DNA from 2 places in the Mesorhizobium sp. M0152 genome. Region 1 is predicted to be linked to the other one. Evidence: predicted binding sites of a transcription regulator. Region 1 holds the regulator's gene; the other holds the start of a gene.
What was found. The regulator LexA, encoded in region 1, represses DNA repair genes until DNA is damaged. The targets are predictions, from matches to a motif close to TGTTCNNNNTGTGTTCNG.

Region 1 (15,722 bases):
CGCTCGAAGGCATCGAAGGCACGGCGAGCCTGCTTGAAAGAACACGAGATCTGCGCGGCCACGGCAGGCTTGCCGGAAAGACGCGTGGCGTTCTCGTCAAATGCGCGAAGCCAGGTCAGGAACTACGCGCCGATCTCCCCTCGATCGGACCGCAGACCGTGGAAGCCGCACATGCCGCCGGGCTTGCCGGCATTGCCGTGGAGGCGGGCCGCTCGCTTATCCTCGAAGGCCCGGCGACGCTTGATCGCGCCAATGCGCTCGGCATCTTTATCGTCGGACTGCCCATCACGGAGCCGGCTGATGGCCGCTGACAAGCCGCTCAAGATCGCCATCGTCGCCGGCGAAGAATCCGGGGATGTGCTTGGCGCCGACATCGTGCTTTCGCTTGAGCAGGCAACTGGCCGCAAGGTGCAGCTTGTCGGCCTCGGCGGCCGCCACCTGCAGGCTCTGGGGCTGGTTTCGCCATTCGATGCCGGAGAGATCGCGCTGATGGGCTTCAGCGCCATCCTGCGCGACCTGCCGCGCCTGATACGGCGGATCGGCCAGTTGGCCAAAAGCATCGCGGACGAGAAGCCCGACTGCCTCGTGACCATCGACAGCCCGGATTTCTCGCTGCGCGTCGCAAGGAAGGTGCGCGCGGCCAATCCGTCCATCCCCATCATCCACTATGTCTGCCCGAGCGTCTGGGCCTGGCGGCCGGGCAGGGCGGTGGCGATGAAACCCTATGTCGACCATATTCTCTGCATTCTGCCGTTCGAGGTGAAGGAACTCGAACGGCTGGGCGGCCCGCCCGGCACCTATGTCGGGCACCGGCTTGCACATGATGCGGGCGTGCTGGTGGCGGCGAAGGCGCAGGACCTGCCGCGCGATCTCACCGCGGACCGCGTAAAGACATTGCTCGTCCTGCCCGGCTCGCGGCGCGGCGAGGTGCGGCGGCTGCTCGAGCCATTCGGCGAGACGGTATCGATGCTGCGCGCACGGGGGCATCGCCTGCGGCTGCTTTTGCCGACGGTGCCGCATGTCGCCGACCTCATCAAATCCTCGGTCAACCGTTGGGATGAACAGCCCGAGATCATCGTCGATCCCCAGCGCAAATGGCAGGCTTTCGGCAAGGCCGATGCCGCGCTGATCGCATCCGGGACGGTATCGCTGGAACTGGCGCTGGCTGGCGTGCCGATGGTTTCCTGCTACAGGCTCGATCCCGTCGCCCGCGTCGTGGCGCCTTATCTGCTGTCCGTCTGGTCCGCGCTGCTGCCCAATCTGATCGCGGACCGTGCGCTGGTTCCTGAATTCTACAACGAGTATGTCAAGCCGAACAATCTGGCCCGCCAGCTGGAGGCATTGTGGGCCGACAGCGGCATGCGCGCCTGGCAGAAAAGCGGATTTGCCGAGATCAGGCGTCGCATGGCGACGGACAAGCCGTCCGGCGAGATCGCGGCGCAGGTGTTGATCCGGTACGTCAAGAGGGCGAATAGCGAGTAGCGAGTAGCGAGTAGGAAGAATGTGGCCTCGATCGACTCCCTCGCAACTCCCTATTCGCTATTCGCTATTTCCTACTCGCTATTTACGCGTCTCATTCACCGCTTGGCGATCGGCACGTAGTCGCGCTCCGGCGCTCCGGTGTAGAGCTGGCGCGGGCGGCCGATCTTCTGGCGCGGATCCTCGATCATTTCCTTCCACTGCGCGATCCAGCCGACGGTGCGGGCGACCGCGAACAGCACGGTGAACATGGTGGTGGGGAAGCCCAGCGCCTTCAGCGTGATGCCGGAATAGAAGTCGACGTTCGGATAGAGCTTCTTTTCGATGAAATAGGGATCGGTCAGCGCGATCTTTTCCAGTTCCATGGCGATGTCGAGCAGCGGATCGTCCTTGATGCCGAGCTCGCCCAGCACTTCGTGCGCCGTCTTCTGCATGATCTTGGCGCGCGGATCGTAGTTCTTGTAGACGCGGTGGCCGAAGCCCATGAGCCGGAACGGATCGTTCTTGTCCTTGGCGCGGGCGATGAACTCCGGGATGTGATCGACATGGCCGATCTCGCCCAGCATGTTGAGTGCCGCTTCATTGGCGCCGCCGTGGGCTGGGCCCCACAGGCAAGCGATGCCGGCAGCGATGCAGGCGAACGGGTTGGCGCCCGACGAACCGGCGAGGCGAACGGTCGAGGTCGAGGCGTTCTGCTCGTGGTCGGCATGCAGGATGAAGATGCGCTCCATGGCGCGCGCCAGCACCGGGTTGATCTTGTATTCCTCGCACGGCACGGCGAAGCACATATGCAGGAAGTTTGCCGCGAAGTTCAGCTCGTTCTTCGGGTAAATGAAGGGCTGGCCGATATGGTATTTGTAAGCCATGGCCGCGATGGTCGGCATCTTGGCTATCAGCCGCATGGAGGCCACCATGCGTTGGTACGGATCGGAAATATCAGTGGAGTCGTGATAGAAGGCCGACAGCGCGCCGACCACGCCGCACATCACCGCCATCGGGTGCGCGTCACGGCGGAAGCCGGTGAAAAAGCGCGACATCTGCTCGTGCACCATGGTGTGGCGTGTCACGCGGTAATCGAAATCATCCTTCTGCGCCTTGGTCGGCAATTCGCCGTACAGCAGGAGATAGCAGACCTCGAGGAAGTCGCCGTGTTCGGCCAGCTGGTCGATCGGATAGCCGCGGTGCAGGAGAATGCCGGCATCGCCGTCGATGAAGGTGATCTCGGACTCGCAGCTCGCGGTCGAGGTGAAGCCGGGATCGTATGTGAAGGCGCCAGTGGTGGTGTAGAGCGTGGCGATGTCGATGACATCGGGCCCGACAGAGCCGCTTCGCACCTTGAATTCATGAGTCTTGCCGCCGAATTCCAGCTTTGCCGTGGCCTCTTGGTTTTTGCCGCCAAATTCCAGTTTTGTCGCAGCTTCGGTCATTGCAAACTCCTTTTTGTTTCCTCATGCCGGCAAAGGCAAATTGTGCAAGCGACACGTCGAAATCACCGCAATGCCGCTTATTCGCCACCGCATTTTAGGAGGTGCGTGCCAGATTGGGCCAAGGCCTAATGTTGCACTGCGAAACCCGCCTTTCAATGCCAATCTTCTTGGTCCAGTTTGCTCCTAATCGATTTGATCTTCTATGCGCGCGAGGCTTTCCTCGCGCCCGAGGACGGCAAGCACGTCAAATACGCCCGGCGAAGTGCTCTTGCCGGTCAGGGCGGCGCGCAAAGGCTGGGCCACGGCGCCCAGTTTGTAGCCGCCGGCCACTGCGTAGTCACGGATGGCGGCCTCAGCCGCTGCGGCGGTCCAGTTGCCTGACAGTGCGTTCAAAGCTTCGTGAGCGCCGCGCAGGATCTTGCGGGCATCGGCGTTGAGCAAAAGCGCCGCCTTGTCGTCGATTGGCAGCGGCCGCGCCGCAAACAGGAAGGCTGCGCCGTCGACGAGCTCGACCAGCGTCTTGGCGCGCTCCTTCAGGCCCGGCATTGCGGCCAGCAGCTGCGCCTTGTTGCGGTCGTCGAGGCGCGCGGCCATCGCCGGACCGCCTTCGAGATAGGGCAGGGTGGCGATGAAGATGTCGAACAGCTCGGCATCATCCATGCGGCGCATATGGACGCCGTTCAACGCCTCCAGCTTGGCGAAGTCAAAGCGGGCCGCGCCCTTGTTGACGTCGCCGATATCGAACCAGGAGATCATGTCCTTGATCGACATGATCTCGTCGTCGCCATGGCTCCAGCCAAGGCGCGCCAGGTAGTTGAGCAACGCCTCCGGCAGATAGCCCATGGCGCGATAGGCCTCGACGCCGAGCGCGCCGTGCCGCTTCGACAACTTGGCGCCGTCGGCACCATGGATCAGCGGAATATGCGACATCGAAGGCACGTCCCAGCCCATGGCGTCGTAGATGACCGTCTGGCGAGCGGCATTGGTCAGGTGGTCGTCGCCCCGGATGATATGCGTGACGCCCATGTCGTGGTCGTCGACGACGACGGCATGCATGTAGGTCGGGTTGCCGTCCGAGCGCAGGATGATGAAGTCGTCGAGATCCTTGTTGGGAAAGCGTACCTCGCCCTGGACGCGGTCGTGCACCACCGTCTCGCCTTCCGTGGGCGCCTTGATGCGAATTGCGCCCTTGGCGCCGGCAGGCGCTTCCGACGGATCGCGGTCGCGCCAGCGGCCATCATAGCGCGGCGGCAGGCCCTTGGCCCGCGCTGCCTCGCGCATCGCCTCCAGCTCGGCGGGCGTCGCATAGCAATAATAGGCCTTGCCCATGCGCACCAGCTCCTCGGCCACTTCGCGATGGCGCGGCGCGCGCTCGAACTGTGACACAGGCTCGCCGTCCCAGCTAAGGCCAAGCCAGGAAAGCCCGTCGAGAATGGCCGTGGTCGCAGCCTCGGTCGAACGCTCCCTGTCGGTGTCCTCGATGCGCAGCAGCATCGTGCCGCCGGTGTGCTTCGCGTACAGCCAGTTGAACAGCGCCGTGCGCGCGCCTCCAATGTGGAGGTAGCCGGTGGGCGAAGGGGCAAAACGGGTGACGACCTTGTCGGACATGGAGCTCTCGGAAACCATCTGAAGCGGGGTGCGGTGCGCGGGCTTTCGCGCGTTGCGCGTTCATGTAGCATAGGGTGTCGAGGGCGCAAGGGGCAGACCCGATGGCTGGACGAGGCTGGAGCTCGGATCAGGGCGAGGATGCTGTTGCCGGCGTCAGCGAACGGTCCCTGTTTGCAACGCCCCAGCCTGTTCCGCTGCCGTCGTTATCGCCGCTCGTGCAGGCTCCCGGCAGGCAACCGTTGCCGGTGGATATCCCAGCGCCAATTCCGCCCACGGACGCCGGAAGGATTGTGCGCGTGCGCCGGCGGATCGGCCGGGTTTCACTGCCGCGCCTGCGCCGCGACATTGCAACGGCGGCGGCTCTGGAACTCGACCGCGGCATAGGTTTCCTATTGGTGCCGGTCTGTCTGGCGAGCGGAGCAATCGGCTATTTTTCGCTCGCGGCGGAGCCTGACCTTGCGAAACTTGTGGCGCTGGTCATGCTGACGGGGCTCCTAGCTCTGGTCTCGCGTTCCTGGCCCAAAACTCACCTGTGCCTCATGGCGGCGTTCCTGTGCGCGGCTGGCTTGCTTGCCGCGAAGGTCGAGACGTGGCGGACCGCGACCCGGATGCTGGGCTCCGAAATCTCGACGCAAGTGACAGGCCGTGTCGTTTCGGTCGACCGGATGGAGACTGGCCGCATCCGATTGACCATCGACGTGATGTCGACCGCCCGGCCGATACTGCGCTATGCGCCGGAGCGCGTCCGGCTGTCGGCACGCAAGATACCGGCCGAACTGACCGCCGGTTCCCTGGTCACCGGCTATGCCAAGCTGCTTCCGCCGACAGGCCCGGTGCGGCCGGACAGCTACGACTTCTCCTTCGACAGCTATTTCGCGGGCATCGGCGGCAGCGGGTTCTTTCTCGGCAATCCAAAAATCGTCGCCACAGGTGACGATGGCATGCCGCTGTCGGCCCGCCTTTCCTCGGCGGTGGAAACCGCCCGCGAAGGCATCGCCGATCACATCAGGGACATTGTCGGCGGTGCCGAAGGCGAGATCGCCGCGGCGCTGATCGTCGGCGTGCGCGCCGGCATTCCTGACGAAATCAACGAAGCGATGCGCCGTACTGGCATCTATCACATCATCTCCATTTCCGGACTGCACATGGCGCTGGTCGCAGGCACCATCATGGGCCTGCTGCGCGGCGTCTTTGCCCTGTTCCCGGATTTTTCAGCGCGTCGGCCGGTCAAGAAATACGCCGCCGTGGCGGCACTTTGCTCGATTGCCGCCTATCTTGTCATCTCGGGCGTCGTCGTTGCCGCCGAGCGCAGCTTCATCATGCTGGCGGTGATGCTGATCGCGGTGCTGTTCGATCGGGCGGCGCTGACCATGCGCAACCTGGCGATCTCGGCGATCGCCGTCATCGTGGTGTCGCCGCATGAAGTGGTCGGCCCGAGTTTCCAGATGTCTTTCGCCGCGACCGCCGCGCTGGTCGGCGCCTATGCCGGCTGGGCGGATCACCGTGCGGGAAAGACCAGACCGCCACCGCCGAAGCGATCCCTGCCGGGTTTCCTGACGCGAAAACTCCTGCTGGCGACCGGCGGACTTGCCATGACGTCGATCATCGCCGGCGGCGCCACGGCACTTTTCGCCATCTGGCATTTTCAGCGCGTGTCGCCGCTCAGCCTGTTCGCCAATCTGGCCATCATGCCGATCGTGACGCTCGTGATGTTCCTGGCCGTTGCCAGTGCACTGTTGATGCCGTTCGGGCTGGATGGGCCGTCCCTTTACCTGATGGGCAAGGGGTTGACTGTCATGATCGCCATATCAAGCTGGATTTCCGAGCGTTCGCCGGTCGATGCCGTCGGGCTGATTTCGCAGCAGTCGGTGCTGTTGGTGACCATTGCCCTCGTCATCGCGACAATGGCAACGACATGGCTGCGGCTTGGAGCACTTCCATTCGCGCTCGCCGGTCTGTTGATCGTCGGCGATACGCGCACGCCGGATGTGCTGATCTCGGAGGATGCGCGGCTGGTCGCACTGCCGATCGGCGGCGGCGAACTTGCGGTCAGTCGGGCACGCCCGAACGAATTCACCGTCGACAACTGGAAACGCGCCCTGACATCCGAAACCATCGTCGTGCCGGAAATCTTCACCGAAGGAGACGGCGAATTCGACATCGCCGATTCCATCGGGCTGCCGCCGGGATCACCTTTCTATTGCATATCAGGCGTCTGTCTCGCCAGGCACTCATCGGGTGCAATCATAGCGCATGTCGAAGACCGCAAGGATGCGTGGAAAGCCTGCGGTTTCGCCGACCTGATCGTCATCAATGATGCAACGGCATATGACCCCTGTCACAACCCGCTGGTGCTTGTCGTCACCAAGCGGCAACTCGCCCGCAAAGGCAGTGCGGCCGTCTTCTTCGACCGCCAATCGGCGATCGCACCAGCGACAATCAGCTTCGCCGTGGACAGCCCATACCGGCCTTGGCACACGCAACGCAAATTTTCACGCGAGGCGAGGGGGCTGCCGCCCTACAACAAACCCGACAAGCCAGCGGTAAAACCGCAGCCGCCTCAATAGCGTCTGATCAGCCCGACCAGCTTGCCTTGCACCTTGACCCTGTCTGGCCCGAAAATGCGCGTTTCATAGGCGGGATTGGCTGCCTCGAGAGCAATCGAAGCTCCCTTGCGGCGGAACCGTTTCAGCGTCGCTTCTTCTTCATCCACCAGCGCTACGATGATTTCGCCAGGGCTGGCCGTGTCGGCGTTGCGGATGATGACGGTATCGCCGTCGAAGATGCCGGCCTCGATCATCGAGTCGCCCTTGACCTCGAGCGCATAGTGTTCGCCACCCATGATCATGTCAGGCGGCACCGAGATCGAATGCGTCTGATGCTGTATGGCATCGATCGGCACACCGGCGGCGATACGGCCCATCACCGGGATCGATACCGCGGAAACCGCATCGTCGTCATTGCCAGCCGATGACATCCGCGATTGCGCCGGTTTGATCTGGCGGCCGAGGCTGCCTTGCCCAAGACTGCCCTGGATGACGCTTGGCGAGAATTTTTTTGCCGCATTGAGGCCCGGCGCGATCGAATCCGGCAGCCGCAGCACTTCCAGCGCCCGCGCCCGGTTGGGCAGCCGGCGAATAAAGCCGCGCTCCTCCAGCGCCGTGATCAGCCGATGGATACCGGACTTGGAAGCGAGATCGAGCGCTTCCTTCATCTCGTCGAAGGAGGGCGGAATGCCGCTTTCCTTGAGTCGTTCATGGATGAACATCAGCAGTTCATGTTGCTTGCGTGTCAGCATGGCGGCCCCCAAGACATTGAACAACGGGTTTGAATCAGAATCAGAAAAACAAACCCAGAACAAACACTATCTGTTCCAGTTGTGTTCCGCAACTGTTTAAAGTTTAATGAATTTGTTAAGGCTGCGGAAACGAAGTAGCCGCTCGCAACCGGCATCCCAAAGGCGCGGTCCTCCGTCGACGCGCGCTCGGGCCCATTGAAATTGTTTCGGTTAATGGCCCGTGGACCGATCGATCTCACTTTTGGCATAATCCCGCAAGCTGTGTTGCCGACAAATGCCGGGTGCGTTTCGGCGGGTCGAAAAACCTCCGTCGCTCGTGAACGAAACGAAGCCAAAATGCCAACTGCATGCCAGAAAGCGGCCGGGCACCGTAGGACGCGAAGGGCCGCCTTTTTGCTCGTTGCTTCCCGCTCGCTTGACGAAACCGTATAGGAGTATACGGTTTGCGCGGAGGAACATGAATGATCACGCCGAAGCAGGCAGCGCGCCGCGCACGGATAGAGCATGCCGCCTATGCGGTGCTCCGGGAAACCGGCTACAAAAGCGCGTCCCTGCTTGCCATCGCCAAGCGGGCATCGGCGTCGAACGAAACCCTCTACAACTGGTACGGCAACAAGCAGGTGCTGTTTCGATCCCTGATCGAAGCCAATGCGGGAGAGGCAAGGAAGCTGCTGGAGGACGCCCTTCACCAGGCTCGCGATCCCCTCGAAACCCTGGGCTTGCTAGGGCCGGTCTTGCTGACCCTGGTGACGGGCGACAAGGCGGTGGCGCTCAATCGTGCCGCAGCGGGCGACGTCAACGATACAGGCACGCTTGGCCAATCGATCGCGCAATTCGGCCGCAACACCATAATGCCGCTTGTTGGCGACCTGCTTCGAACCGCAAGTCGGGACGGCCTGATCGCCTGTGACGATCCTGCCGAAGCTGCCGACATCTATGTCCGTCTCTTGATCGGCGATCTTCAGGTTCGTCGGATTGTCGGGGTCCTGGAGGAACTGCCTGCGCCGGAAATCGAGCAAAGATCGAACAGGGCGCTCACCCTGTTCTTGCGCCTCTATGCGCCCGACAAGGGCGGCCGGTCTTCGCCAAACGCGGACAGGAGTACACGATGATGATCGCGGTTCCCTACCTGTCCGCCCTTCTGTCGCGCCTGCTGAGGAGCTTGGTTGCGACCTGACGCCTGATTTCAACCAGCCCTTGCCCCGGCCGCAGGCGCACTCTTTTCAACGAGGAACATCGTGACCATGAGCAAAATTCCCGATCTGGCAGCGATCGAGGCGATGGACGCCGCGGATTCGCTGCGTGCCATGCGCGATCGCTTCGTCTTGCCGGAAGGGGTGATCTACCTCGACGGCAATTCGTTGGGTGCTGCTTCTCCCGCCGTCTTCGAGGAACTGAACAAGGCCGCGACACAGGAATGGGCGCAGGATCTCATCCGTGCCTGGAACACCGCCGGCTGGTTCGACATGCCGGTCGAACTCGGCGACCAGCTCGGGCGGCTGATTGGCGCCGCGACCGGCCAGACGGTGGTCTGCGATACCACCTCGATCAACATCTACAAGGTGCTGCATGCCGCACTCGGCATGCGGCCGCACCGGTCGGTGATCGTCGCCGAGGGCGACAGCTTTCCGACCGATCTCTACATGGCGGAAGGCGTGGCCTCGACACGGCCGGGCACGGTGCTGCGGCTGGAAGGTGTCGATGCGCCTGATATCGAAGACCTGATCGACGAGCATGTCGCCGTCATCCTGGTCAATCACGTCAACTACAAGTCCGGCCAGTTGCGCGACATGGCAGCGCTGACGTGCAAGGCCCATCAGGTCGGCGCGCTCATCGTATGGGATCTCTGCCACACGGCAGGTGCCTTGCCGGTCGAACTCGACGGCGCGAATGCCGATTTCGCCATCGGCTGCACCTACAAATATCTCAATGGCGGTCCGGGCTCGCCGGCCTTCATCTACGCAGCCAAACGGCACCATGGTGATATCAGGCAGCCGCTCAGCGGCTGGTGGGGGCACGCCCGGCCGTTCGCCTTCGAACAGGGCTACGAGGCCGGCACCGGCATCCGCCGGTTCCTGTGCGGCACGCAGCCGGTGCTGTCGATGCGGGCGCTGAAGGGCGCGCTGGACCTGTGGAACGAGGTCGATATGGCGGCGGTGCGCAAGAAGAGCATCGCGCTGACCGATCTGTTCATCCAGCTTGTCGAGGCCGGGTGTGGCGCCTACGGCCTCGAACTCGAAAGCCCGCGCAACGGCAATGCGCGCGGCAGCCAGGTGTCGTTCATCCACCCACATGGCTACCAGGTGATGCGGGCCTTGATCGAGCGCGGCGTCATCGGCGATTTTCGCGCGCCCTCGACCATCCGCTTCGGTTTCACGCCGCTCTATGTCGGCTACAAGGACGTCTGGCAGGCTGTCGAGGTGCTGGAGGATATCCTGCGCACCGGCGCCTGGCAGGACGCGCGCTTCGCGGTCAAGACGGCGGTGACTTAACCCTTGTCGGCGAGCGGCATGGCACGTTCGGGCAAATCCGTGATCAAGTCTACTGCGGAGGCGATGTCACTCATGTGATCTGCGGTGAGCGTCAGCTTGGTCGACCTACCTTGGGCGTCGACAAGAGCATGGATTTTGGTTGTGAGGCCGCCTCGGGAACGACCGAGGCAATGATCTTGCCCCTCTTTTGCCGGGTAGCAGCGGCTTGATCCCCCGCCATTCAAGGTCAGTCAGGTTCATGGTGAGCCCTGAATCAGAATCCGGCGCGATGTGAAGCAGCCGTCGGCAAACGACCTATCTCCGTCGTTCCAAGCTCACTGACGGCTTCCCGAAAGCCGCCGCTCCTGGCACACTCAACTGTCGGCGTAGTCGGGCCGCTTCCTTCCCGTCCGCTTAGAGTCCTATAGAGGCGTAAGCTGCCTTTGATGTAGTGAGCGCAATACTGGAAAGCGGCATCTCCTGCGGACGAGTGCCTTGGCATGCGTAGTGTCTTTATCGAGCCGATGTGGCAGAGCCTCAATGCGAGCGCGTTAACCTCGGCAACAGCACACAAGATGGCTATTGTCCGGTGCCGCTAACAAGGATGCTGATAGCGTCAGAGCGAAGCCGATCCACTTTAGCCAAGCCGGCAGACTGACGTCGACTGTCACTGCTGCTCAGCTCGCATAAAAATTGAACGGAGAATGGGTGCAGGTGAAACAGCAATCAACGCAGCAATATCCGTCGGCAGCAGTCAAGCAACTTAGAAATGCATTGGCAGGTGCGATTTCCGATTTCAGCGCCAACGAGGTGCCGTCCCTCTGCAGTCGTCTTGTGCTACGGGACGGGGATCGAGAGGAGTCATTCAAAAGCAAATTTAAATATGCGGAAAAACGTCTACTCGAGAAATCTGCAGCAGAGTTGATCCCGATCGCCCAGCGACTCCTCGAAGAAGTGGACGCCTATGACTTATCGGAGGCGCTGGCCAAGCTTCAGGAAACCGGACAAGAAAGGGTTTCTGAGCTCACGCGTCGCCGCATCATGGCATTATTCAACAAGGGGTCCTACAGTACCGAGTTCGACGACATCCATTTCATCCGCCGCGTGTGGCCGACGCATCGAATGTCTTCCGTCTTCGAGAATGCCTCGTCGGAACAAACTTTGGATGACGATCTCTTCAATGCACTTGTCAGGAACAACGACTGGGACAACCGGGAGACGTTGGAAGCGATTGGCTATCTGACCTGCTCGCAAAGGCAGCTCTTCCGATTTTTGGAAGAGGTCACCAGCCCCCTGACACAATCACCCAATGCCCAGACCGAACTCGCCACAGCGATCAATAAACACCTTCGCCACGACGGCTATCGCCTGTTCATTGCTCGGCGGCTGTCAGGAAGCCCGGTATACGAGGTGCAGCCCGCCGCTCTCGGCAGCCCGTCAGACGATGGGATATCGCAGGCGTTGGTCGACTTCGAGCCTGACACGGTGGCCGCGCGGTGGACACAGGCTCTCGATCGTAGAGACACCGATCCTCAGGGCGCGATCACGCTGGCGAGGACCTTGCTCGAGGACGTTTGCAAGTGGATCATCGTCGAAGCGGGGAAGACATATGAGGAAAAGGACGACCTGCCCGTGCTGTATCGGAAACTAGCCAAGATATTGAATCTGGCTCCTGATGCCCACACGGAACCTGTGTTTAAGCAGATTCTCGGAAGCTGCCAATCGGTGGTCGAATCCTTGGGATCGCTGCGCAACAAGATTGGTGACGCGCACAGTCCAGGTCCGAAAAGGGTAAAGCCCGCCGCTCGCCATGCGCAGCTAGCCGTCAATCTGTCCGGCACGATGGCGACATTTCTAGTTTCGACATGGGCGGCAAAGGCAGGTAGTCCCTAGCTCGCCGCCCATTTCTTCAGCTCATGGACCGCGGTTGCGATTTGTCGGCCTTCGTTCGGCCCACCCTTATGGATGATGCCGACGACATTCCCGCCGGCACCCAGTATCGGACCCCCTGACATGCCCTGACTGAGTTCTTGGGATACCTCGACTCGATCGATCGCGCTCTTCCGAGGCAGAGACGTCACTGTTCCAATCCGAATGTTGAGACGGTCCCCGGGCCCGTATCCAGGATAGCCGTAAGCCGTGACGTCATCACCAACATCTGCTGCGACCGTCGCCGCTTCCATCTCGAAGAACTCATTCGGATGTATGGCGTGGTCAAGGATCGCTAGGTCGTGATGTTCGGATCGCTTGCGGACCGATACCCTCTTTTGGTTGGACGGCGTGCTCGGATGATAGACGAGCAGATCTTCAGGATCCTCCACGCAATGTGCTGCCGTGATGAGCCCAACACCACTCAGAAAAAAGGCGGTACCCTGCTCTCCTCCATTCCCAGAATGTTCGACGATCCAAACCGACCGATCCCGTTGCTCGCTCTCGGTTGGTGTGATCTTCACAGGATGATCCGCGAAGCTCCGATTGTAGCGTAAAGCCAACGACCGAACGACTGGGTCCGCCAGCCCCTTCAAATGGACGACGTATGCGATTTTTCCGCGAATGTGAGACCCGATATCTCCTTTGCCGCCTTTAGCAGAATGCCTTGCTTGGGAGGCTTTCAGCCCATGTTTCTCTATCGAGTTAAGCTTTGCTCGGATGTCGCGGACGTAACGGCGATCAACATTCAGCCCAGAATTGATCTTCACGCCGGTCACGATACGCCGTGAGTTTCGGTCGGCGTAGTGAACCTTGTGCGGATTGACCGTGAAGCCGTTGCTTTGAATGGCCGCACGCAAGGCGGCCGAGAGCAAGTCGGGGGAGAACCTTCCGACCGCTGGCGGTCCGGCTTCGAAAAGGGGAGCAGGAGGCTGATAACCTGAGAAAGTGATATCGTCCGCGTACCGGGTGTAGATTGCTCTCGCGGTCTTTGCGATACGCAGAAGCTCCGTATCGAGGCGATAGCAGATCATGTTCGACAGCACTGGGCTCGTCGGGGCACCCTGGGGAAGATGGCCGTCATAACATGCCAGTCTCGCCGCGATCTCGGCAACCCGACGATCAAGGCCGACGGACGTCAGCAGGCCAACGATCCGGTTCTCGGTGATCGTCGGAAAGAAGTCCTGGAGGTCAAGGTTCAGTACAAAGCGTCGCGCTCCATGAGCCTCAGCATTTGTTTTGACGGATCGATCGATCACGAAGCCATGAACCGGGTTTCGCACTCGATAAATCTGGTCCAATAGAGGCGCGAGCTTACGCTGCAGAATCTTGAGTCGACGGTCCGGCGCGCAGATCAGACGTGTCTTTCCACGCCCTTTCGCGATCGAGAACTGTCGATACATCTTGCGGCGGTACCACCATATCTTCTTCAGCTCGGGAGGGCTGATTCCTAGATGTGCGAGCAGCGTCGCCTCATCGCTGAACTCGGCAGGGATATCGATGGGATAGAGCTTGCCGAAAATTCGAGCAGCCGACGGCACGGGGCCCCCCTTCCAATCACGCCGCTCACCATAGGTATTCGGCGGGCAAGATGTGTCGAGACGTTTGCTCTTAGGCCGCAGTTGCACAGCCCGTATGCGAAGAGTGACCCCGTCCAGCTTGCTTACCAGCGGCGCCCCTGTTGATCTATGCTTCCTGGCATATGTCCACTGGAAATACCGATACTTTCACCGCCGTCTTCTCTGACGCTGGAAACGCTGCTTTCACCTCCCACGCACCCTTTCGCATGTGCCGCACGCCTCGTGCGCAATCCGAGCGCAACCGCCCGATCCGCCGTGGAGATAACGTCGTCACACTTTTCAGCGGCAAGCTACACCCGCTTCGCGATGCGAAGGCTGATCGTGCCTTCGGCCCCCGTGGGACGTCAGGCATCCATTAGCCTATCGGTGATGACTGCGTTGAGGGTAGAGACAAGAAAACCCGAAGGTCTGAGATCAGGCGCGTTGCCGCCGAAGCTGATTGATCAGGTGAAGGGCAGTTTTCACGGCATAGCCGCGCGAAACCTGCCATTCCCCTTTCCACCCATCTCAGCCGTTCGTGTTTATGGGTTCACGGCCTAGAGCCTGGTGCGGACCTTCCAGAGTTCGGGAAACAATTCGACCTCCAGCATCTTCTTCAGGTAGGAGGCACCCGAGGTGCCGCCAGTGCCGCGCTTCATGCCGATGATGCGCTCGACAGTGGTGACGTGGTTGAAGCGCCAGCGGCGGAAATAGTCCTCGAAGTCGACCAGCTTCTCGGCCAGCTCATAGAACATCCAGTAGCGCTGCGGATCGCGATACACGGTCTGCCAGGCGACCAGGACCTTTTCATTCTCGGTGCGCGTCTCGCGCCAATCGGTGCGCCTGGCGTCAGCGCCGACGTCGAATCCATTGCGTGCCAAAAGCAGCAAGGCCTCGTCGTATAGCGACGGTTCGGCCAGGATCGCCTCCAGCTTTCCGCTGAGGTCCGGCCGGTGCTTGTGCGGGCCGAGCATGGCGAGATTGCGGTTGCCGGCCATGAACTCGATGGCGCGATACTGCCAGGACTGGAAGCCAGAGGATTGGCCGAGCGCGTCGCGGAACTCGGTGTACTCGCTGGGCGTCATCGTGCGCAGCACGTCCCAGGCGTTGTTCAACTGCTCGAAGATGCGCGCGACGCGCGACAGCATCTTGAAGCTCGGTTCGAGCCGATCGGCGCGTATGGAGCGGATCGCGGCGCCGATCTCGTGCAAAGCGAGTTTCATCCAGAGTTCGGAGGTCTGGTGCTGGATGATGAACAGCATCTCATCATGCGCCGACGACAACGGCGCCTGCGCGTCGAGCACTTTTTCCAGGTGCAGATAGTCGCTGTAGGACATCCGCTCCTTGAACGACATCTGCGCGCCTTCGGACGCCGGATCGTAGGGATCGCTCAATTGATTTTCTCCATGCGCAGCCGGAAACGCTGGATCTTGCCGGTCTGCGTCTTGGGCAGGGCGGCGATGAATTTCACCGATCTCGGATATTTATAGGGCGCGATCGTCGCCTTGACGTGGTCCTGCAGGCGCTTGATTGTCGACGCATCCGGCGACACGCCTTGCACCAGCACGATATGCGCTTCGACGATCTGGCCGCGTTCGGCGTCCTCGGCGCCGATCACCGCACATTCGGCGACATCGGGATGCGAAAGCAGCGCCGCCTCGACCTCGGGCCCGGCGATGTTGTAACCGGCGCTGACGATCATGTCGTCGGAGCGCGCGGCGAAATGGAAGAAGCCGTCCGCGTCCTGGGTGAAGGTGTCGCCGGTGAGGTTCCAGCCGTCGCGGACATAGTCTTTCTGCCGGTCATCGGCCATGTAGCGGCAGCCGGTCGGGCCGCGCACGGCCAGCCTGCCGGTCGCGCCGCGCGGCACCTCGCGCATCTCGTCGTCGACGATGCGCGCTTCGTAGCCGCCCACCGGCTTGCCGGTCGACGCCGGCTTCATGTCGTCGAA
Region 2 (15,722 bases), on a different contig from region 1:
CTTGCTCGTCTCCTGGCCCGACACGTTTGGCGTCTATGGCGACCACAAGGCGGCGATCGACAGGGCTCGCGCGACCGGCGCGCTGGTCGTCTTCATCGCCGACCCGCTCGGCCTGACGCTGACCGACCCGCCGGCAGAGCTCGGCGCCGACATCGCTGTCGGTCCGATGCAGCGCTTCGGCGTGCCGATGGGCTTTGGCGGCCCGCACGCCGCCTATTGCGCCGTCTCCGACAGGCTGACGCGGCTGATGCCGGGTCGCCTCGTCGGCCAGTCCACCGACAGCAAGGGCCGGCCCGGCTACCGGCTTGCCTTGCAGACGCGCGAGCAGCATATCCGCCGCGACAAGGCGACCTCCAACATCTGCACCGCACAGGCGCTGCTCGCCAATATGGCGACCGCTTACGCCATCTGGCACGGCCCCGCCGGATTGCAGGCGATCGCCGGGCGCATCCACGCGCTGGCCAACCGTCTGGCAAGCGGCCTCGATGCGGCAGGCGTATCAGTCGTCGGCGCCAGCCGCTTCGACACGGTGACGGTGGAGGCGAAGGGCAAGGCCGCGCAGATCGCCGCCGCGGCCGAAAAGACCGGCCGGCTGCTGCGCGTTATCGACGCCGACCATGTCGGCATCAGCTTCGACGAGACCTCGACCGATGCCGACCTCGACGCCATCGCGGCCCTGTTCGGCGCCAAGGCGGGTGCCCCGGCCGACAGCACGGTACCCGGCAAGCCGCGCGGCAAGGAGTTTCTGACCCAGCCGGTCTTCCACGAAAACAAGTCGGAAACCGACATGATGCGCTTCCTGCGCCGGCTGGCCGACAAGGACCTGGCGCTCGACCGCGCCATGATTCCCCTGGGATCCTGCACGATGAAGCTCAACGCCGCGGCCGAGATGATGCCGGTGAGTTGGCCTGAAATCGCCAATCTGCATCCCTTCGCGCCATCAGCGCATTCGGCCGGCTATCGCGCCATGATCGGTGAACTGGAAGGCTGGCTGTCGGAGATCACCGGCTTCGATGCCGTCACCTTGCAGCCCAATGCCGGCAGCCAGGGCGAATATGCCGGGCTGCTCGCAATTCGCGGCTATCACCGCTCGCGCGGCGACAACCACCGCACCGTCTGCCTGATCCCGTCCTCGGCGCATGGCACCAATCCGGCGAGCGCCGCGATGGCCGGCATGAGCGTCGTCGTCGTGCGCTGCACCGAGGACGGCAACATCGACATGGACGACATGAAGGCCAAGGCGGCCCAACACGCGCCAAACCTCGCGGCGCTGATGTTCACCTATCCGTCGACGCACGGCGTGTTCGAGGAAGGCGCGCGCGATCTCTGCGGCCTGATCCACGAGCATGGCGGGCAAGTTTATTTCGACGGCGCCAACCTCAACGCGCTGGTCGGGTTGGCCCGTCCCGGCGACATCGGCGCCGACGTCTGCCATATGAACCTGCACAAGACCTTCTGCATCCCGCATGGCGGCGGCGGCCCCGGCGTCGGCCCGATCGGCGTCAAGGCGCATCTGAAGCCGTATCTGCCCGGCCACGTCACCGAAGGCTCGGCTCATGCCGTCTCGGCGGCCCCCTTCGGCAGCGCCTCGATCCTGCCGATCACCTGGATGTATATCCGCATGATGGGGGCGTCCGGCCTCAAGCAGGCGACCGAAACGGCGATCCTGTCCGCCAACTATGTGGCGACGCGGCTCGGCGCGCATTTCCCGGTGCTCTACAAGGGCAGGCACGATCGCGTCGCGCATGAGTGCATTCTCGACACCCGCGTGCTCAAGGACAGCGCCGGCATCAGTGTCGACGACATCGCCAAGCGCTTGATCGACTACGGCTTCCATGCGCCGACCATGTCGTTCCCGGTCGCCGGCACGCTGATGGTCGAGCCGACCGAATCCGAGCCCAAGCGGGAACTCGACCGCTTCTGCGAGGCGATGATCGCCATAGCGGGCGAAGCGGCGAAAGTGGCCAAGGGCGAATGGCCCTTGACCGACAATCCGCTGGTCAACGCACCGCACACCGCCGCCGAGGCGCTGGCCGGCCAGTGGATCCATCCCTATTCGCGCCTGGAAGCGGCCTATCCCGCCGGCGATGCCGACACATCAGCAAAGTACTGGCCGCCGGTATCGCGCATCGACAACGTCGCCGGCGACCGCAACCTGGTCTGCTCCTGCCCGCCTCTGTCGGATTATCTGGGAGCCGCAGAATAGTCTTTTTGGACTACGCCGAACGCAAGGCCGGCTCGGCCTTGCCCGCTCCCGTGCGGCTGACGACGCAGTTTCGCCCGGCGCGCTTGGCGGCGTAGAGCGCCGCGTCGGCCTCGGCCAGCACCTCGTGGAGCGTGCTGCCGTCGGCCGCGCCAAAGCCGATGCCGCCGCTCACCGTGCTGCGCAACGGACCGTGCTGGGTGGCAACGATTTCAGTGCCGAACGCAACGCCGATCTTGCTGGCGAAATCGTAGGCCCGCTCTTCCGTCATCCGCGACATGACGATTGCGAATTCCTCGCCGCCGAGGCGAAAGGCATCGACACCGGTCCTGGCATATTTCTTGATGACCGCGGCGAAGCGGCACAGAACCTGGTCCCCGACCGGATGGCCGTAAATGTCGTTGGTCCTCTTGAAGTGGTCGAGGTCGAACATGACAACCGACATGAACGGACCAAACGTCCGCTCGCCATAGAGCGACGTCAACCCGCGCCGGTTCATCAGCCCGGTCAATGGATCGGTCATGGTCTCTGCCTTCAGTTCGATCTGCGCCTGCAGATGATGGAGGGAGAGCGTCAATGCACCGAGGCCGGTCATGCAAGCCACCGCCACGACCGAATTCAGCCGTTCGGCCCAGTTGTCGGGCGCGGTCGCGAGTGTCCACTGCCCCTTGGTCAGCAGGACCAGCGCGCAAAGCGCGAACGATAGCGCGCAGGTGCCGCTCAGAAACGAAACCACCAGCAGGATCCGGCGATCGTGACTGCCATTGACCCAGAACATGGCGCCGATCGCCGACAACAGTGCAGTCACAGTGGTGTAGGTGACAATGAAGCCAACTCCATCGAAGCCCAGCAAGGTCACGGTCGCGCAGACGAGCATGGCAACAAGCGTCGGCAAGACGACACGCCTGTAATCCGGCACGCCGAGATACTGCATGGTCGACAGGCAGATGATCAGGAACCCCAGGCTGAGCAGTGCAAGCGCGATCTGGCAAAGCAGCGGATCAGGCTCCCTGGTGTAGCGCCAGAACAGGATCACATGCGCGACGAGCACGAGAATGCCGCATGCCACCGTCAGGACGAAGCCTGCCCGCGGCGCGGTGAGCCAGATCGCGAACATGGTGATGCTGAGGCAGGTGCCCGACAGCGCAGCCGCGAGCAGAAGCGAACTGAAGTCCAACATATCAGGCGAGGGCCCCTTAGAGCATCTTGCAACCAAGCGGCGGCGCGTGGCGTAGCAGAAATGCGGCTAGAACAAATAGATAGAGCGGGATGCCGGGTTCAATTCATTTGCGTCCGCTCCAGCGTCGGCGGTTGCGCTGCATTCTAGGTCAGCGACAGCCCTCGAATGTCATTTTTCAGCGGATCTTTCGGCTCAACCTGCGGATAGGGTTTACAAAGCGTCGATGGCAGCTGTCCCGAAAACAATCATGGCGGGCGCCGGCAGCGGACGACATCAACCCCTGTTCAACAGGGCCAGGTTGGCGTTGACGACGGTAGCGTCGGCCATGCCGGCTTTCGCTTCGAGCAGCAGCACCCTGGCTTTCTTCCTGTTGCCGCGCAACAATTGCGAATAGCCCATATTGTTGACGATCTGCGGCTTGCGGCCGGCGACCTTCAGCAGCTGGTCGTAGGCGCGGTCGGCAAAGTCGAAGCGGCCGAGTTCGTCATAGGCGGCGGCGAGCCCCATCCAGGCTTCGGCGTTGTCGGCCTTCAACTCGACGGCCTTGCGGAAATGCTGTTCGGCGAGGCCATAATTGGCGTCGCGAAACTGCGCCTTGCCTTCGGTCAGATCGGATGCGCTGACATCCCCGGCCGCTGGCTGAATGGCCGTGGTCTTGGTCGTATCGACAGCGCTGGTCGAGCAGCCGGTGACCATAAAGACGGCAGCTATCGCGACGGCCGCCGCCGTGAACCTCGTGTGACGCATGCCCTGCCCCGTCGCCCGATTTGCCGGGTCGTTCTTCAGGAAGGACATTACATCCGAGCGATTAAGCTTCGGTGCCGAAACGCGCTTAAATTGGGGCTTCGAGCACACCAGCCATTAACCAGTGGGCGCGGGCCGCAGCTATGACAACCGTAGTGGCGGCATGGCTGCAGGAACATGGTGCCATCGCGCGCACGGCGTTCGAGCGAAGCCTGTTTCCCGAAGACCCCTGCGGCAAATACGCTGGCCGCGTCACTCCGGTTCCAGGCCCTTGAGCCCCGCCGGAACCGTATACCGGCTGCCGTCATAGCGCAGCCGATAGGTTTGGCTCACGGACTTGCCGGGATGGGACTGGCACTCGCCAGTGTTATCGGGCAACGGATTGTCGGTATCCATCCGTTCGACCACCGTGATATCGTGGTAGCCATCATGTTTGGCCGGGCTCATCGCCAGACTCACCTGACTGGTATGGAAGGATCCGGCGCAATTGGTATCGCCCTCGCCGCCATTGCCGGCCACGACCAGGCCATCGAGCACCATCCGCAAGGAATCGCCGTCGACGGCATAGAGCCGCAGGTCGGTCTCACTGAAGGGGTTAGGCAGCGAATTGTTCGCCATTTCGATGCGCAGGCCGAAGGCGGAGACATCGGGCGCCAGCGCATACCGGCCGGTATCGAGTTCCACCTTGCGGATGGCGATGGCATCATCATTCATCAGCCCGGGCTGCAGCAGGCGCTGGCGCACCTTGCGGCTTTTCCGGTCGACGACCAGAAGCTCGATATCGCCGGCATGCGCGTAATCGCTGGGTTGGGAACTATCCATCAGCGGCACCGCAACCAACAGCAGATCGTCATGGGCGGGCCAGATCTTGCAGACCAGCCCCGGCGAGTCGCCATATGCAGACGTCAGGGCGATGCTGGTGTGGGGTTCGAGCGTGAACGAGGCGCCGTCGGCGTTCTTGCGGGCCTTGGGATAGGCTTGCTGCACCAAAGCGGCGGCATCGCCGCAATCGCTTCCAGCGGCCTGGGCGGGCGACAGGCTGATGAACGCGAGGCTGAGGAAGGTAGGCAACAGAATTCGCATGGGATTCTCCCGTCGTAACGCAGGCAGCCTGCCCATTGCAGGCCGGCATCACCTGAATACCAGCGCAGCCTAGTGGGCGCCCGTCAGTTTGACGATGATCGGAATGATCGCGATCATCAGCACCACCGGCAGGATGCAGACCGTGACCGGCACCGACATCTTGGCCGGCAAGGCGTGTGCCTTCTCCTCGGCCAGCGACATGCGCTTGTGGCGCATTTCATCGGAAAAGACCCGCAGCGCACCCGAGAGACTGGTGCCAAGCTCCTTCGACTGCTGCAACAGCGTTGCGAACGAGCGAACCTCATCCAGGCTCAGGCGCTCGGCCAGCGCCTTCAGCGCATCGTCGAGGCTGCGCCCCGCCCTCAGTTCCAGCGACACCAGTTGCAGGTTTTGGCTGAGCGCCGGATAGGTCTTGGCGAGTTCCTTCGAGACCCGTTCGATGCCGGCCTCCATGCTCATGCCGGCATCCGAGCAGACGATCATCAGGTCCATGAAATCGGGAAAGCCGTTGCGGTATTCGCGCATCTTCTCGCGCACCTTCTGCGTCAGGACCAGACCGGGCAGGAAGTAGCCGGCCACGCCTGAAAGGGTGACGAATGCCCAGCGGCTGGTCATCGTCGCGTCGGGGCTGGCCATCCAATGATTGACGACAAAGGCGCCGGTCGCGGCGCCGACGAGCGCCGCAAAACGTATCAGGAAGAACATGCCGACCGCGCGCGGCTCCATGTAACCCGCCAGGATCAGCTTCATGCGCAACCGGGCGACATTTTCCGGGTCGCTCTTGGCGTAGAACTCCTGCGCCCGCTTCACGGCCTTCTCGCGCACGACGTTTGAATTCTTCTTCTGCACCGGCTCGGGCTTCGCGGCCACGGGCGCGTCGACCTTGAGCCGGCGCTTGACGTCGTTGCGGTCGCCCTTCGCCACCACCATCGGCCAGGCAACCGCGACGGCGCCCGCGACAAGCATCAGCATGGCCAGAGGCACCAATGAGGTGGGTGCGAGCGAGGCGAGAAATTCGACCAGGGCCCGCATGTCAGAACCGGAAATTCGACATCTTGAACATCATGAGATTGCCAAGCATCAGCCAGGCGATCGATCCGCCAATCAGGTACCAGGTCTTCGGTTCATCCCAGACATCGCGGTAGAAGGTCGGCATCAGCGCCATGATGGCGGCAAACAGCAGCGCCGGTATCGCCGTCAGGATGTAGGCCGACATGCGGCCTTCGGTCGAAATGGCGCGCACCTTGCGGCGCAGCTTGCCGCGCTCGCGGATCGTCAACGCCAGGCCGTCCAGGATCTCGCGCAGATTGCCGCCCGAACTGGACTGGATCGAGACGGCGGTTATGAACAGTGGCAGATCCTCATGGCCGACCCTGTCGAACAGCGAATTCAACGCCGTGACTAGATCGGAACCATACGTGACCTCATCGGCGATGACGCCGAATTCGGTGCCGATCGGATCGGGCATCTCGCGCGACACCATGGCGATGGCCACCGGCACCGGATGACCGGCCTTCAGGCCGCGCGTAATCAGTTCGAGCGCTTCCGGCAATTGCATGCCGAACCGCTTGAGCCGGCGCTTGCGCTTGAAGCGCATCGCCATGACAGGCAGCACCGGCACCAGCACGACAAAAAGCACAAGTCCGACAAGCAGGGACGAACCATACGAGATGGCGAGCAAGGCCACGGCCATCGCCACACCCGAGGTGATCATCAGGAACTTTGACAACGGCATGATCATGCCCGATTGCGTGCGCAGGGCGCGAAACCGGTCCGGCGAGAACAGCGAGGTGCCCGCATCGAGGCCGCGTTCCTTGCGCAGCTGGATCAGCACCTGCTCCTGGCTGATCTTGTTTTCCTGCAGTTTCATGCGCCGGTTGATGGCGGTACGCTTGTCGCTGCGGCCGGCATAGAGAAGATAGCAGGCCTCGGCGACCATGATGCCGGTCAGCGCGGCCCCGGCATAAACCACATAGATCGCGCTGAACCCGTCCAACACCTTGGCTACTCCTGCGGCCGGCCGGGTTCGAAATAGCGTCCGGGAAACTCGATGCCCATGGCGCGCAGATCCTCCAGGAAGCGTGGCCGAATGCCGGTCGCCTCGAAATACCCAAGAATCCCGCCATCGGCATCCATGCCGGTGCGCACGAAGCGAAATATCTCCTGCATCTGGATGACGTCGCCTTCCATGCCGGTCACCTCGGCGACGCTCGTCACCTTGCGCTTGCCGTCGGAAAGCCGGGTCAATTGGACGATGATGTCGATGGCGCTGGCGATCTGGCTGCGGATCGACTGCACCGTCATCGGCATGCCGGTCATGCCCAGCATCTGTTCGAGGCGCGAAATGGCATCGCGCGGCGTGTTGGCGTGGATCGTCGCCATCGATCCTTCATGGCCGGTGTTCATCGCCTGCAGCATGTCGAATGCTTCCTCGCCGCGGCACTCGCCGAGAATGACCCGGTCGGGGCGCATGCGCAGCGCGTTCTTGACGAGGTCGCGCTGCTTCAGCTCGCCATGGCCTTCGATGTTGGCGGGGCGCGTTTCCATGCGCGCGACATGCGGCTGCTGCAATTGGAGTTCCGCCGCATCCTCGATTGTGATCAGCCGCTCGTCTTCCGGAATGAACGCCGACAGCGCGTTGAGCATCGTCGTCTTGCCGGTGCCGGTACCGCCGGAGATAATCGTCGTCTTGCGGGCATGAACCGCCGCGGCCAGCACTTCGGCCATATTCTGGGTGATGGCGCCGAATTCGACCAGCTTGTGCAGGCCGAGCTTGTTCTTGGAGAATTTGCGGATCGATACCAGCGGCCCGTCGACGCCGACCGGGCGGATGGCGGCGTTGAAACGCGAGCCGTCCAGCATGCGGGCATCGACCATGGGCTGCGATTCGTCGACGCGGCGGCCAACCGCCGCGACGATTTTGTTTATGATTCTAAGCAGATGCGCCTCATCCTTGAACGGAATATGGACCTGCTGGAGCTTGCCTTTCTTTTCGATGAAGCAGTTCTGATGGCCGTTGATCAGGATGTCGTTGATCTCGGGATCCTTGAGCAGCGGCTCGAGCGGACCGAGGCCGACCATCTCGTCCACGATGTCGTCGACCAGCGCATCGAGTTCGGCGGTGTTGATCGCCATTCGTTCCTGGCGGGTTTTTTCCGACACGAAATCATGCACCTGCCGGCGCATCTCGTCCTTGGGCAAGCGCTCCAGCGCAACAAGGTTGATCTCCTCGAGCAGCAACCGGTGAATGCGCACCCGGGCATCGAGCACCTTGTTGGCGTTCTTCGCCGGTGCTGCCTCAGCCCTTGCCGGCGACGTTTTTCGGTTGCTCGGGATGACGACCGCATGCGCGACCGGCGTTGATTCCGCCGGGCGCTGCGGACGGGCGTCGCGGTTCTGCAGCGTGGAAAAACGGCTGGTCATCCGGCCCTCCTCTTCAGCAGGCCTTTGCCGATGCTGAACAGCGACCTCGACTTGCCGCCGATCGAGACCGCCTCTTCCGGAAGGATGATCTTCTTCAGATCGTTGACGACATTGGCGTTCGGATCGATCTCGTGCAGCGGCACGCCGCGATCGACCGCCTCGCGCACCAGCCGGTAATTGTTGGCGATGCCGCCGACGAAATGCTCGCCGAGTATCTCCTGGACGTCCGCCTGCTTGATGCCGTTGTCGAACATCTTCTGTTCGAAACGGTTGACGATGACGTTCGGCTTCACTTCCTTGCCCGCGGTCTCGTAGACCGCCTGGATCAGCCGCTGCGTGTGGCGCAGGCACGGCACCGTCATTTCGGCGACGATATAGAGCTTGTTGGAGCCGAGCAGCACCGTCTCCGTCCATGGAAACCAGGTACGCGGCATGTCGATGACGACATTGTCGAAATAGGCCGAGACGAGATCCAGCATGCGCACCACGACATCGGTCTTGAACGAGCGCATTTCCGCCGGCTGCGTCGGCGCCGCCAGAACACAAAGTCCGCTGGCGTGCTTCGACAACATGACGTCGAGCAGTTGCCGGTCCAGGCGTTCGGGCTGGTTTTCGATCTCGGTGATGTCGAAGCGTGGTTCCAGATCGAGATACTCGGCGCAGGCCCCCTGCTGGAAGTTGAGGTCGACGACGCATGTCGAGGCGCCGCGCGTTACCGAATGATGCAGTTGGAACGCCGTCTGCAAGGCCAGCGTCGTGGTGCCTACGCCGCCCGCGGCCGGCATGAAGGTGTAGATCTGCGATTCGGTGTTTTCCTCCCGCCCGGGCCCCTGCAGTGCCCGTACCACCGAGCGCACGAGGTCGGCGGTGGTGATGGGCTTGACCAGGAAATCCGCGACCTTGAGCTGCACCAGGATGCGCGCCGCGGCGGCGTTGAACTCCTGGGTGACGACCACGACCGGCACCTTGCCCTCCAGCCGGCGCATGACGCGCTGCAGGGCGTCGATCTCGTCCAGCCTTGCCGCATCCATGTCGACGATAATGGCGCCGAAGTCGGTCTCCTGGATCTCACCGCGCAATTCGGTGAGATTCTTGTCCACCGTCGACAGCTGGATAACCTCGGAGGCGGCGAATGCGGTCCGCGTGTCCTGCACGAAAGTCCCGTCGGTCGATACGAGCAGGATCTTCTTGGTCTTGATGCCGTTTGCCATTCTGCCTGCCTGTCGGTCGTCGCCTGTTGGATTGTCCGTTAAATCAGTCGCTTGTGGAGGACTGCGATGCCTTCGCGGCAGCCGCCTGGTCGGGCGTGACGGCAGCGGCGTTGCCCCGCTGCGCGGGCACAAGCAGCCGCGTGTTCTGGACGCCGTATTTCCAGGGATCGACCATCTGCATGACGGTGTTGGCGGCCTGCGCGTCACCAGCGCCGGACGTCATCCCTTCGCTGCGCACATAGTCATCGCTGGTGCAGCCGGCGGCGAAGCCGGCAAAAAGCAGGGCGATGCTCGATCTCAAGACCATACGCATGGCTTCAATCCTTCGGCAGGTCGAGGAAATGACCGGCCGTGGTGGCCGCCGCGGGCTGCGTGACACGGCCATCGGCCAGCGCGACGGCACGGCCGGCATCGGAGCCCTTCACTTCCTCGGTGTTGTTGAGGAAGTAGTCGACATTGCTGGCCGGCTGGGTGCCGTCTGTCGGCTCCGCGAGCTTCTTCGACGGATCGACAGGCTTAACCAGATAGGGTGTGACGATGATCACCAGATCGGTCTCGCGCCGCTGATAGGATTTCGACGAGAACAGCGATCCAAGCACCGGCATCTTGCCGAGGCCGGGAATGCGGGACGTGGTGATGTCATTTTGCGATTGCAGCAAACCGGCGATCATGAAGCTCTGGCCGTTCTTCAGGTCGACCGAGGTCCTGGCGCGGCGAACGATGAAGCCGGGCACCGAGATGGTACCGATATTGTAGGAGGCCGACGCGTCGATCGAGGAAACTTCCGGCGCGATGTCGAGGCTGACCAGCCCGTCCTTGAGCACGGTCGGCGTGAAATCCAGGCTGACGCCGTATTTCTTGTAGCTGACCGAGATCTTGCCGTTCTCCTCGGAAACCGGGATCGGGAATTCGCCGCCGGCCAGAAAGCTTGCCGTCTCGCCGGAACGGGCGATCAGGTTCGGCTCCGCCAGCCGACGGGCAAGGCCCCGCTCTTCCAGCGCCTTGATGGCGATGTCGATCGAGACGCCATTCGACAAAAGTTTGCCGATGATCTCGCCTGTCCCTGCCGCCGTTATTGACCCCGCGGGCAACGCAACATTGCGCCCACCGATGCCATAGGCGAAATTGGCGGCGTATTTGGCGCCAAGGTCCTGGCTCGCCTGGCGGTTGATCTCGACGAAGCGGACGTTGAGCTGGACTTGCTGCGACGACGAGATGTTGACCGAGTTGATCACTTCCTCGGTGCCGGAAAAGCGCGTCGCGATCTTGTTTGCCTTTTCGGCGGCGACCGCGTCATCCGCCTCGCCCGACAACACGACGCGGCCATTGGCCGAGCCGACCTTGATCCTGGCGTCCGGCACGCTGGCGCGGATGGTGTTCGCCAGTTGGTCGGTGTCGAGCGTCACCTCGATGTCGACGGTGCCGACGAGCTGCTTGTTCTCGTCGAATAGCGCGATGCCGGTGGTGCCGAGATTGTTGCCGAGCACATAAAAGGATTTGTCTGTCAGCGGATTGACGTTGGCGATCTCCGGATCGCCGATGACGATCTGGTAAAAGGCCGCACTGGTCATGATGGTCTTGGGCTTGCCCTTGGCGACCTTGATCGACGCATTCCTGGTCGACGAGACATGGACGACGTCATTGTCCGCCTTGGCGGCGCCGGCGAAGGCGAGCAAGCCGCTGGCGGCCAGTGAAATCGCCAGGGCACGCACGAAACGCGGCCGGCTTGCCATTCGATATTGAAGTTGCCTGAACATTGTTCCCGTCCCGTCCGGTCCCCACCGGTCCTGCTCTGGTCCACTCAGGAACCTGATATTCCTATTTCTGGTCCCGCGCAGGAACCTGATATTCCTCGGCCTTCGTGCCACGCGTCACGATGACCGTCTTGAATTTCGGTTTCTCCGGCTCCTTGGTCATCGCCTCGAACAGCGAGCCGGCCGCGGCCTGGGCCTTGGCTGCCACCGATCCGCCGAAGGAAGAGATGGTGGTGACGCCGTCCTTGCCCTCGCCGCCTTCGCTGGCGGAGCGAAGCGACAGCGACAGCGTGCCGACGGTGCGGGCAAGCGCAACTTTCTGCGCACCTTCGGTCGTCACCTCGAGGGTCACGGAGTTGGCGACCTGGGGCGTCGTCTGGCGCTCGTCGGCGCCCTGCCCGACGCTGAGCACCTTGGCGTCGGCGACCACGATCTCGGAGGTTATCGTCGAACCGGCCGCCCCTTGCGCGTTCTTGGCCACTTCCTGGATTTCGCCGGCATCGCGCGTCAGCACGACATCGACACGGTCGCCCGGCGTGACGAAGCCGCCGACACCGGCGATCTCGTCGGTGCGGATGGTCACCGCCCGCATGCCGGGCGTCAGCATGTTGGAGAGCGTCGCGCGGCCGTTCAGCCCCGACAATTTGGTGAGCAGCACCGGTTCGTTGACCTCGATCGGCGACAGCACCACGCGGCCGCCCTCCCCGAGCAATCCGTCGATGGTGGCAAAGGCGCCCTGCGGCAGGGAATCCTGCGGCCAGGGGATTTCGTTGAGCTTGGCGCGCTCGAGTTCCATCCCGTAGCGCAATGGCGCATTCGCGACCACGATGGTCTTGAACTCGATCGTGGGCGCGGCCGGAGCGGCGATCGACGCGGTTTTCTCCTGGGCATCGGCCTTGGCCTGGCTCTTGACCCAGAAATCCGCGGCAAAGATCGAGATCGCGCCGAAAACGGCGGCGATGCCGATCATCGTAATGGCCTTGCCCCTCACGCCGAAACCCCTGATGCCCGTCGTTTCTTGTTATGTTGGAGGTCACGCTAGGCGGCATTGTTAAAGAATCAGGAATCCCGCGCGGCGGTGTCAGAGCTATTTCGGCCCGCTTGGTTATCGAATGGTTTTAGGATAAGAGGAGGTAAATCCCCGAACGTAACAGGAACCTCCGTCGCCTGGCGCCGAAAAGCGTGGCAGTATCGGCGAGTGATTCGCAGCACCGGACCCTATGGCAGGCATGGACGACAACAACGATCTTTTCGGCAGTCTGGAGAAGCAGCCGGCTCGCACGCCGGCGCGCCCGGCGGATCCGCTCGTGCAAGCCACGAAGCGTCCTGCCGCGATCAAGGATGGCAGTGAAGGCTACAGCGCCGCCGACATCGAGGTGCTCGAAGGTCTCGAGCCGGTGCGTCGCCGGCCAGGCATGTATATTGGCGGCACCGACGACAAGGCGATGCACCATCTCTTCGCCGAGGTCATCGACAATTCGATGGACGAGGCGGTTGCCGGCCATGCCACCTTCATCGATGTCGAGCTTTCGGCCGACGGCTTTCTGACCGTCACCGACAATGGCCGCGGCATTCCGGTCGATCCGCATCCGAAATTCAAGAAGCCGGCCCTCGAAGTGATCATGACGACACTGCATTCGGGCGGCAAGTTCGACTCGAAGGTCTATGAGACATCGGGCGGCCTGCACGGCGTCGGCGTCTCCGTCGTCAACGCGTTGTCCGACCATCTCGAGGTCGAAGTCGCGCGTGGTCGTCAGCTATACCGCCAGCGTTTTTCGCGCGGTATCCCGGTGAGCGGTCTGGAGCACCTTGGCGAGGTCCATAATCGCCGCGGCACCAAGACCCGCTTCCACCCCGACGAGCAGATTTTCGGCAAGGGCGCGGCCTTCGAGCCGGCGCGCCTCTACCGCATGACGCGTTCGAAGGCCTATCTGTTCGGCGGAGTCGAGATCCGCTGGACCTGCGATCCCTCGCTGATCAAGGAAAAGGATCAGACACCGGCTAAGGCGGAGTTCCATTTTCCCGGCGGCCTGAAGGACTATCTCAAGGCCTCGCTCGGCGACGAATTCCAGGTGACGCGGGAAATCTTCGCGGGAAAAAGCGACAGGCAAGGCGGCCATGGCTCGCTCGAATGGGCAGTGACCTGGTTCGGCGGCGACGGCTTCATCAACTCCTACTGCAACACCATCCCGACCGGCGAAGGCGGCACCCACGAGGCCGGCTTCCGCAACGTGCTGACGCGGGGGCTGCGCGCCTATGCCGACCTCGTCGGCAACAAGCGCGCCTCGATCGTTACCTCCGAAGACGTCATGATCTCGGCTGCCGGCATGCTGTCGGTGTTTATCCGCGAGCCTGAATTCGTCGGCCAGACCAAGGACAGGCTGGCGACGATCGAGGCGATCCGCATCGTCGAAACCGCGATCCGCGATCCGTTCGATCATTGGTTGGCCGACAATCCGCAAGAGGCCTCGAAACTGCTCGAATGGGTGATCGCGCGTGCCGACGAACGCGTCCGCCGCCGCCAGGAAAAGGAAGTGTCGCGCAAGAGCGCGGTGCGCAAGCTGCGCCTGCCCGGCAAGCTCGCCGACTGCACGCAAAATGCCGCCGCCGGCGCCGAGCTCTTCATCGTCGAAGGCGACTCGGCCGGCGGCTCGGCCAAGCAGGCGCGCGACCGCGCCAGCCAGGCAGTGTTGCCCTTGCGCGGCAAGATCCTCAACGTTGCCAGTGCCGGCAACGACAAACTGGCCGCCAACCAGCAGATATCGGACCTGACCCAGGCGCTGGGCTGCGGCACGCGCTCAAAATATCGCGACGAGGATTTGCGTTACGACCGGGTCATCATCATGACCGACGCCGACGTTGACGGCGCCCACATCGCCTCGCTGCTGATCACCTTTTTCTATCAGGAGATGCCGGCGCTGGTGCGCGGTGGCCATCTCTATCTCGCGGTGCCGCCGCTTTACTCGATCCGCCAAGGCGGCAAGGTCGCCTACGCCCGCGACGACGCCCACAAGGACGAGCTTCTGCGCACCGAATTCACCGGCCGCGGCAAGGTCGAGCTCGGTCGCTTCAAGGGCCTAGGCGAGATGATGGCCTCGCAGCTCAAGGAAACCACCATGGACCCGAGAAAGCGCACGCTGCTCAGGGTCGATGTGATCGATGCCGAGGCAGCCACCAAGGATGCGGTCGACGCGCTGATGGGCACCAAGCCGGAGGCGCGCTTTCGCTTTATCCAGGAACGCGCCGAATTCGCCGCGACGGAAGTGCTGGATATCTAGCCGCCAGCCGGTCTAGCCTGCGCTTCTGATGCGGAGACCAGCATGTGACCTGGGCACGGCTGAAAACCTATTTCGAGACGAGGCTCAGTGGGTTGACGCAGCCGACGCGCTCGGACTGGATTTTTGCCCTGCGCACCGTTTCGGCCGGCCTGATCGCGCTTCTGGCCGCCTATGCGCTGAAGCTCGATCATCCGCAATGGGCGATGATGACAGTGTTCATCGTTGCCCAGCCGGTTGCCGGCATGGTGCTGGCAAAGGGGTTCTACCGGTTGCTCGGCACGCTTGCCGGCGGCATCGCGGCGATCGGCATCACCACGGTGTTTGGCCCCAATCCCTGGGTGCTGGTGACGGCGCTTGCCGTCTGGATCGGCATCTGCACCCTCGTCTCTTCGCTGCTGCGCAATCCCGAAGCCTATGGCGCCGCCCTTGCTGGCTACACCGCGATGATCATCGGTCTGCCCGCCTTCGGACAACCGCATCTCGTCGTCGACCTCGCGGTCGCGCGCTGCGCCGAGATCGTGCTCGGCATCGTCTGCGCCGGCCTGACCAGCCGGCTGATCCTGCCCAAACTGGCCAGCGACGCCATCATCTCGCGGCTGAAACGCTGCATTCTCGATCTCGCCACCTATGCCGGCGGTGCGTTCTCCGGCGGTGACCCGGCAACGCTTTCCGGCCTGCATCGAAAGCTCGTCGCCGACACCCAGACGCTTGGCGAAATGCGCGCCTACGCCAGGCTCGAGGCGCCAAGCTTCGCGCCGCGCGCGCATCCGGTACGCCGCACCATCGGGCAACTGCTTTCGGCGCTGTCGGCGGCACGCGCGCTGCATGCGCACGCAGCGCCGAAAA

Region 2: the regulator LexA is predicted to act here: its motif matches at 12,740-12,757, upstream of parE (DNA topoisomerase IV subunit B).

The regions. Positions count from the first base shown of each region.
Region 1 covers NZ_JAMYTH010000001.1:176,130-191,851, forward strand. The annotation lists gene NKJ26_RS00850 (LpxI family protein) at 1-311, shown strand, start outside; gene lpxB (lipid-A-disaccharide synthase) at 301-1,482, shown strand; gene gltA (citrate synthase) at 1,578-2,906, opposite strand; gene gltX (glutamate--tRNA ligase) at 3,090-4,514, opposite strand; gene NKJ26_RS00870 (ComEC/Rec2 family competence protein) at 4,616-7,081, shown strand; gene lexA (transcriptional repressor LexA) at 7,075-7,812, opposite strand; gene NKJ26_RS00880 (TetR/AcrR family transcriptional regulator) at 8,274-8,924, shown strand; gene kynU (kynureninase) at 9,057-10,304, shown strand; gene NKJ26_RS00895 (abortive infection family protein) at 10,992-12,176, shown strand; gene NKJ26_RS00900 (trypsin-like peptidase domain-containing protein) at 12,173-13,753, opposite strand; gene kynA (tryptophan 2,3-dioxygenase) at 14,329-15,165, opposite strand; gene NKJ26_RS00910 (AMP-binding protein) at 15,162-15,722, opposite strand, start outside.
Region 2 covers NZ_JAMYTH010000035.1:7,010-22,731, forward strand. The annotation lists gene gcvP (aminomethyl-transferring glycine dehydrogenase) at 1-2,206, shown strand, start outside; gene NKJ26_RS26350 (GGDEF domain-containing protein) at 2,217-3,383, opposite strand; gene NKJ26_RS26355 (tetratricopeptide repeat protein) at 3,657-4,130, opposite strand; gene NKJ26_RS26360 (PA3715 family protein) at 4,380-5,246, opposite strand; gene NKJ26_RS26365 (type II secretion system F family protein) at 5,280-6,242, opposite strand; gene NKJ26_RS26370 (type II secretion system F family protein) at 6,244-7,209, opposite strand; gene NKJ26_RS26375 (TadA family conjugal transfer-associated ATPase) at 7,215-8,633, opposite strand; gene NKJ26_RS26380 (CpaE/TadZ family protein) at 8,630-9,844, opposite strand; gene NKJ26_RS26385 (hypothetical protein) at 9,888-10,157, opposite strand; gene NKJ26_RS26390 (type II and III secretion system protein family protein) at 10,162-11,577, opposite strand; gene cpaB (Flp pilus assembly protein CpaB) at 11,663-12,589, opposite strand; gene parE (DNA topoisomerase IV subunit B) at 12,828-14,876, shown strand; gene NKJ26_RS26405 (FUSC family protein) at 14,921-15,722, shown strand, end outside.